2 regions of the Arthrobacter sp. TE12232 genome follow, and region 2 is predicted to be linked to the other one. Evidence: predicted binding sites of a transcription regulator. Region 2 holds the regulator's gene; the other holds the start of a gene.
The links. Region 2 encodes LexA, which represses DNA repair genes until DNA is damaged. Its sites were predicted from a motif close to TCGAACANNTGTTCGA; they were not measured.
Positions count from the first base shown of each region.

Region 1: ACVWZ7_RS03755 (LysM peptidoglycan-binding domain-containing protein) is a predicted target of LexA. The motif match lies at 1,553-1,568, and genes of this name have one in related genera.

Region 1 covers NZ_JBSSFK010000001.1:842,598-845,999, forward strand. The annotation lists gene ACVWZ7_RS03745 (polyprenyl synthetase family protein) at 1-705, shown strand, start outside; gene ACVWZ7_RS03750 (Rv2175c family DNA-binding protein) at 919-1,272, opposite strand; gene ACVWZ7_RS03755 (LysM peptidoglycan-binding domain-containing protein) at 1,694-3,097, shown strand; gene ACVWZ7_RS03760 (protein kinase domain-containing protein) at 3,203-3,402, shown strand, end outside.
Region 2 covers NZ_JBSSFK010000001.1:964,198-967,599, forward strand. The annotation lists gene ACVWZ7_RS04270 (histidinol-phosphate transaminase) at 1-511, opposite strand, end outside; gene ACVWZ7_RS04275 (LysM peptidoglycan-binding domain-containing protein) at 580-969, opposite strand; gene lexA (transcriptional repressor LexA) at 1,323-2,072, shown strand; gene ACVWZ7_RS04285 (ATP-dependent DNA helicase) at 2,153-3,402, opposite strand, start outside.

The DNA.
Region 1 (3,402 bases), 120 kb from region 2:
TTCGGCCATGCCGCCGCCATCCTGACCGGCGATCTCTGCCTGTCCTTCAGCGAGGAATCGTTCACGGAAATCGGACACCGCGCCGCGTCCGGTAGCCCCGCGCGGCTGATCTTCAACCTCATGCGCGCCGAAGTGATGGCCGGGCAGTATCTGGACATCCTCGAAGAGGTCGCCGGGCCGCGGCGGGACCGCGCCGGTGCGGTCAGCCGGGCCCAGTCCATCATTCGGTTCAAGTCGGCCAAGTACTCCACGGAGCACCCGCTCGCGCTGGGGGGCGCCCTTGCCGGTGCCGGCGACGAGCTGCTGCGCGGCTATTCAGCTTTTGCCCTGCCGCTCGGCGAAGCGTTCCAGTTGCGCGACGACGTCCTTGGCGTCTTCGGCGACCCTGTCACCACCGGCAAACCTGCCGGTGACGATCTGCGCGAGGGCAAGCGCACGGTCCTGGTCGCGTTCGCCCTGGACCAGGCCTCGCCGGCCGAATCGGAGTTCATCGATGCCAAGCTCGGCAACCCCGAGCTCAGCGATGCCGACATTGCGGAGATCCGGCGGATCATCGTGGACTGCGGGGCGCTCCAGGCCACGGAAGTACTCATTGAGGAGTTCGGGAAGGCGGCCTTTGCCGCCCTGGATCTCCTGCCGCTGGAGGAGCTGCCCAAGACCGCGCTCCGCAAACTGGCGGAAGCCACGGTCAGCCGCGCCGCCTGACCCGGGCCCGGCCCCGGACCCCGGGCCGGGAAGACGCGAAACGGGCCGTGCACAGCGACATGCGCTGTACACGGCCCGCAACTGCCAAAACGCCACGTGTTCGATACGTGTTAAGACGTATTAGATGCGTGTTAAACAGGACTGGCAGTGATGAAGACGACCGGACCTCGTTGAGGCTGCCGGTGCGATCAGTTCATGACTGCCAGGGTGCTCCTACCAGGCCAGGGACTGTGCCCGGCGGCGGATTTCTGTCTTGCGGCCTTCACGGAGGGCATCGATCGGCCGGCCCCGCAGGGATTCGTCCGGAGTGAAGAGCCAGCTGATCAGTTCCTCGTCCGAGTATCCGGCGTCCGAGAGGACAACGATGGTGCCCTTCAGGCTCTCCACTGCGTGGCCGTCCTGGATGAAAGCCGCCGGTACGGACCGGATGCGCCGGTCGCCGATTCTCACGGCCGCCAGCGCACGCTCGTCCAGAAGTGCATGGACCTTGGTAATAGATACGTTCAGAAGCTGTGCGACATCGGGCAGGGGCAGCCATTCGCCCACGAGGCTTTCTACATTACTCACGGATAAAGATTGCCACGGCGGGGGCCCCGCCGCCTAGTCGGGGTCCGGGTAAATGCCAGCCCGTCATAGCCAACCGGCCACGCCGGGAATGCTGCTCCGCTCCACCCGAAGTCCCGCCGGGACTCTCCGGGACTCTCCGGAACTCCGCCGGACTGCCCGGGCGCTCCCGCAGCACCAACAGGATCCGTATAAGGGACTGACAAGGGGCTCCCCTGGGTGTCCGACGCAACTGCGTGCGGAGGCCGACGTGCCGACACGGCGAAAATCGCTTTGCGGAATATCAAACAGTTCTTGTGCTAATTGCCAATTCATGAGACATTCACATAGATCACATTTGTAACAGAAATAACTTTTGTCACACTGGTAACACCAGTTGTACCGGCCTGACCGCAGCGTTGCCGCTGAGAAGAGGATCTTTCCAATGACAACCTCACGTGCGCCACAGCACCACCCGAGGCCCAGCCTGCCGCTGATCGCGGCGACGACGGCGGCGCTTCCCGCCGTCGTGCTTTCCTCCCTGGCGATCGCCCAGCCTGCGGCTGCCGAACCCCGTGCGCGTGCGGTCCCGGCAACCCTCGCGGCCGCCATGCGTGCACAGGCGAAAGCTGAGGTGGCCACGTCCCTCAAGGCGGCAGTGATTCCCGCCGCTTCCGTGCCGGTCACGCTGCCCAGCGCCCTGCGGCCGGCGCAGTCGGCGGTTCCCGCCCAGTACACGATCGCCCGCGGCGACACCATCAGCGCCGTTGCCGGCCGCTACGGCCTGGACACCTACGCCGTGCTCAAGCTGAACAATCTGCAGGCCAACACCATCATTTACCCCGGGCAGAAGATCAAGCTCACGGGGTCCACGGCAGCCACACCGACCGCTTCAAAGCCGGCCGCTTCCGCCTCAGTGACGTCGGCCCAGGCCAGCGTCTACGTCGTGAAGTCCGGCGACACCCTGAGCGCCATCGCCGCCCGCCACGGCGTTGGGCTGTCCGAGGTCTTCAAGTGGAACGGGCTCGGTATGGGCTCCGTCATCTATCCCGGCCAGAAGGTCAAGGTTGGCGGCGGTTCCAGCACGCAGGCGCCGTCCGCTCCCGCGGCACCGGCCCCGGCAGCCCCGTCGAAGCCCGCAACGGCGCCGGCCAGCTCCGGTTCCTACACCATCAAGTCCGGCGACACCCTCTCCGGCATCGCGGCTCGCAACGGCGTCCGGCTCTCCGACGTCCTGTCCGCCAACCGGCTGACGATGTCGAGCATTATCTACCCGGGCCAGAAGCTTGTCATCCCGGGCGCGTCCACCCTCTCCCCGGCCTCGACGACGCCTGCCGCGACCCAGCCTGCCGCAACGACGCCGCTCGTGCCCAGCACGTTCCTCGGGTTCACCTACCCGGCTGCGGTGGTCAGCTCGGCCAACCAGAACAAGGCGCTGCTCAACGCTTCCCCCGTCCCCACCCGCGAACAGATGAAGTCGATCGTGGCGGACACGGCACGGCGTATGGGCGTCGACGCCAGCCTGGCCCTCGCCTTTGCGTACCAGGAATCAGGCTTCAACCAGCGCGCAGTGTCCCCGGCCAACGCGATCGGCACCATGCAGGTCATCCCGTCCTCGGGCGAGTGGGCCTCGGAGCTGGTGGGCCGCAAGCTGAACCTGCTGGATCCGTACGACAACGCCACGGCAGGCGTTGCGATCATCCGTCAGCTGGTGCGCACCAGCTCTGATCTGGACAATGCGATCGCCGGTTACTACCAGGGCCAGTACTCGGTCAGCCAGAACGGCATGTACGAGGACACCAAGGCCTATGTCGCCGCCATCAACGCCAACCGGACGCTGTTCAGCTAAATACAGGGTTCCGCTAAATACAGGCTCCCGCACGGCGGACCTCTTCGCTACGGGCCCGGATCGCATGTTGGTCCGGGCCCGTTTCTGTCCACCGACTAGGATTGTATGGTGCAGGAATACGTGTCGGACGCTCTCGTCGGGAACCTGGTGGACAATCGCTACCGGGTTCAATCCAAGCTTGCCCGCGGCGGGATGTCCACCGTGTACCTCGCCACGGACCAGCGCCTCGAGCGCGATGTCGCCCTGAAGGTGCTCCATCCCCACCTGGCCGACGATCCGCAGTTCCTGGATCGGCTGGGACGCGA
Region 2 (3,402 bases):
GGTTGTTCGGGGAGCACAGGAAGACAATGTTAGGCTCCAGTTCCCGGACCTGGCGGGCAGCCGATTCCGCGCTGAGCCCGTAGTCCGCCGTGCGGGCGCCGACGATGTACTCCGTGTCCGTGCCGGCGGCCAGCAGCGGGTACATCGAGTATGTGGGAGGGAAACCGAGGGCCGTCCGGCCGGGGCCGCCAAAGGCCTGGAGGATTTGCTGAAGAACTTCGTTGGAGCCGTTCGCGGCCCAGATGTTCTCCGCGCCCAGACCGTGGCCAAGGTACTCGGCCAGGGCTTCCCGCAATTCGGTGAACTCCCGGTCCGGATACCGGTTAAGCCCGGCTGCGGCGGCGCTGACAGCCTCAGTGATAGCGGCGCGGACGTCGGCCGGGACACCATGCGTGTTCTCGTTGACGTTGAGCAGAATGGGGACGTCCAGCTGGGGTGCGCCATACGGTCGCAGGCCGCGCAGATTGGTTCGGAGGGGCAGTCGGTTGAGGCGCTCAAGCTGGTCAGTCACGTGACCAGTTTAAGTGGAAGCGGGACGGGCGCTGAAACTGTGACGCCCGGGACGGGCGCCGGCGGTACCTACTTGGACGGAACGAACAGCTGCTGGCCCGGCATTACACGCGCAGCGTCAAGGTTGTTCAGTTGCACGATATCGGCCACGACGTCCCGGGGATCGCGTTCCGGCGCGACGGTCCCCGCAATGGCCCAGAGGGACTCCCCCGGCTGGACCGTCACGGAAACAGTGGGCGTCACATTGAGCTGGTCCGCGGAATCCGCCGCCTTGGCCGGAGCGTTGAGGAATCCGCTGAACGACAAGATGAGCGCTGCCAGCAGGATCAGCGGGATCCCGAAGAAGACGAACCGTCCGCGCCGGGTGAGCCGCAGCGGCGCCTGCTTCGGCCGCCGGGTGACCCCGCGGTCCGTGATGCTGTGATCAAAAGTGCTGTGAAACGCGCTTGCTGCTGACATGAACTGAGCCCTCCTGGACCATACGGTGCCGCCGGCGTTCTCCACATACTCGCCGCCAACCGGCCGAACCTTCGAACATAGAACCGAAAAATGCACTCGACTCACAAATCCTTGAATAGAACACATATTCGAACTTTGCTAGTTCTGTTTTAGCACTTAGTAACGAACGATGTCGAGACTCGCTAGAACAAATGTTTGAAAAAGCTCTGCCGCTGGCCTACTTTTGAGGGAAAGAACAACAGCTTGTGAACTCGTTCATCGGTAGTTGATCAGGAGGGTCTGACATTTCAGGCCGGAAGTTCCCGGTGACAGCAGCCACGGCGGCCGGGTGGAACGGAAAGGCGTTGGCGAACATGGCAGCACAAGCCACCGGCGGCCGGGCCAGTTCACGGAGCGCCCAGCCTGCACGGGCCCCCAAGAGCCTGACCGTCCGGCAGAAGAAAATCCTGGAAACGATCCAGCGCTCCGTCAGTGACAACGGCTACCCGCCGTCCATGCGCGAAATCGGCGACACCGTCGGACTCGCCAGCCTGTCGAGCGTGACCCATCAGCTGTCCCAACTGGAAAAGCTCGGGTACCTGCGTCGCGACCCAAAGCGTCCAAGGGCCATGGAAGTGCTCATGCCGCTGACCCTGGACGAGGGTACGAGGGCCATTTCGGGCGTCGAGAAGTCCAGCGGCCTCCGGGCCGTAGGTGGCCTCTCCGTGACGGAACTCGCCAGCGCCACCGACACGGCAATGGTGCCGTTCGTCGGACGCATCGCGGCCGGCGGACCGATCCTCGCCGACCAGGTGGTGGAGGACGTCATGCCCCTGCCGCGCCAGCTGGTGGGCCACGGCGAACTCTTTATGCTCAAGGTGGCCGGCGACTCGATGATCGATGCCGCCATCTGCGACGGCGACTGGGTGGTTGTCCGCCGCCAGGGTGACGCCGTGAACGGCGACATCGTAGCCGCGCTGCTCGATGATGAAGCAACGGTCAAGACGTTCCGCCAGCGCGACGGTCACACCTGGCTGCTGCCGCAAAACACCCAGTACGAGCCCATCCTCGGCGACCACGCCGTGATCATGGGCAAGGTCGTCTCGGTGCTCCGCTCCCTCTAGCCACCCCGTGGCAGGCCTCCCGGGGTAGCCATCCCCGGGACGGCTTCCAGGGGCCGGAGCCGCGGCTCCGGCCCCTGCTTTTAGTCCTTTCCGGAGTCCTTCGCCAGGCGCTTCAAGGCGGCCACGGCGATCGAAGGATCCGTGGTGGGCCAGAACGGCGGAAGCGCGGCGCGGAGGAACCCGCCGTAGCGCTCCGTGGACAGCCTCGAATCCAGCACCGCCACCACACCCTTGTCCGAGGTCGAGCGGATCAGCCGGCCGGCGCCCTGCGCCAGGCGGATTGCGGCGTGCGTGGCCGAGACGGACATGAAGCCGTTGCCGCCGGCCTGCGCCACCGCACGGGAACGTGCTGTCATGAGCGGGTCGTCCGGCCGCGGGAACGGAATCCTGTCAATGACCACCAGGCGGCAGGACACCCCGGGAACGTCGACACCCTGCCACAGGGACATCGTGCCGAACAAACATGTGTCCGGCTCGTCGGCAAACTGCCGCACGAGCGCCGTCATGCTCGACTCCCCCTGACACAGGATGCTGAGGCCCAGCCGTGGCCGCATCGCCTCGGCGGCCTCCTCCGCCGCCCGCCGGGAGGAAAACAAGCACAGGGCGCCCCCGCCGGAGGCACGGATCAGTTTCTCGAGTTCGTCCAGGGCCTCCGGGGACGTGCCGCGGCCGGGCTTGGGCAGGTGCTGGGCGACATAGAGGATGCCCTGCTTCGGATAGTCGAACGGGGACCCGACGTCGACGCCGGTCCAGCTCGGGGCGCCGCTGCCGACCAGGCCGAGGCCTCCGGCGGCCGGCTCGAACGCCGCCCCGATGGCGAGCGTGGCGGATGTCAGGATGACGGTGTGGTCCGCGAACAGTCCTTCACGCAACCGCCCCGCGACGCTCAACGGAGCCACATTGATCAAGGCCGGCGCGGTCTCGTCCGGCTGGGAGTAGCCCTGCGCCGGGTCGAAGCTGCTATTGCGGGAGAACCACACGACTTCGCGGTTTTCCCGCGCGGCCAGGAGGCGTTCGCAGAGTTCCAGGATGACCATGAGGCGGGACCGGGCGAGCTGGCGACCGCCGTCGGCCGTCGTGGAGCTGTCCCCCTTGGAATCGGAGAGCGCGGCGCGGCAGGCGTCGCGCAACTGGTCGATGCAGTCCAGCTGCTCGGTGTTCAGGCCGTTGGGCATCAACCCGCTGGGGACGCCGTCGATGGCGAGTTCCAGGTGGGAGGCGGCATTGTTCAGGGCGTCCACGGTGATGCCGGTGTGCTTCCGGGCCCCGGAGGCAGCGGCGTGGACCATCGCGACGGAGAGCTGGCCGGAGACTGCGCCTGTGACGCGGT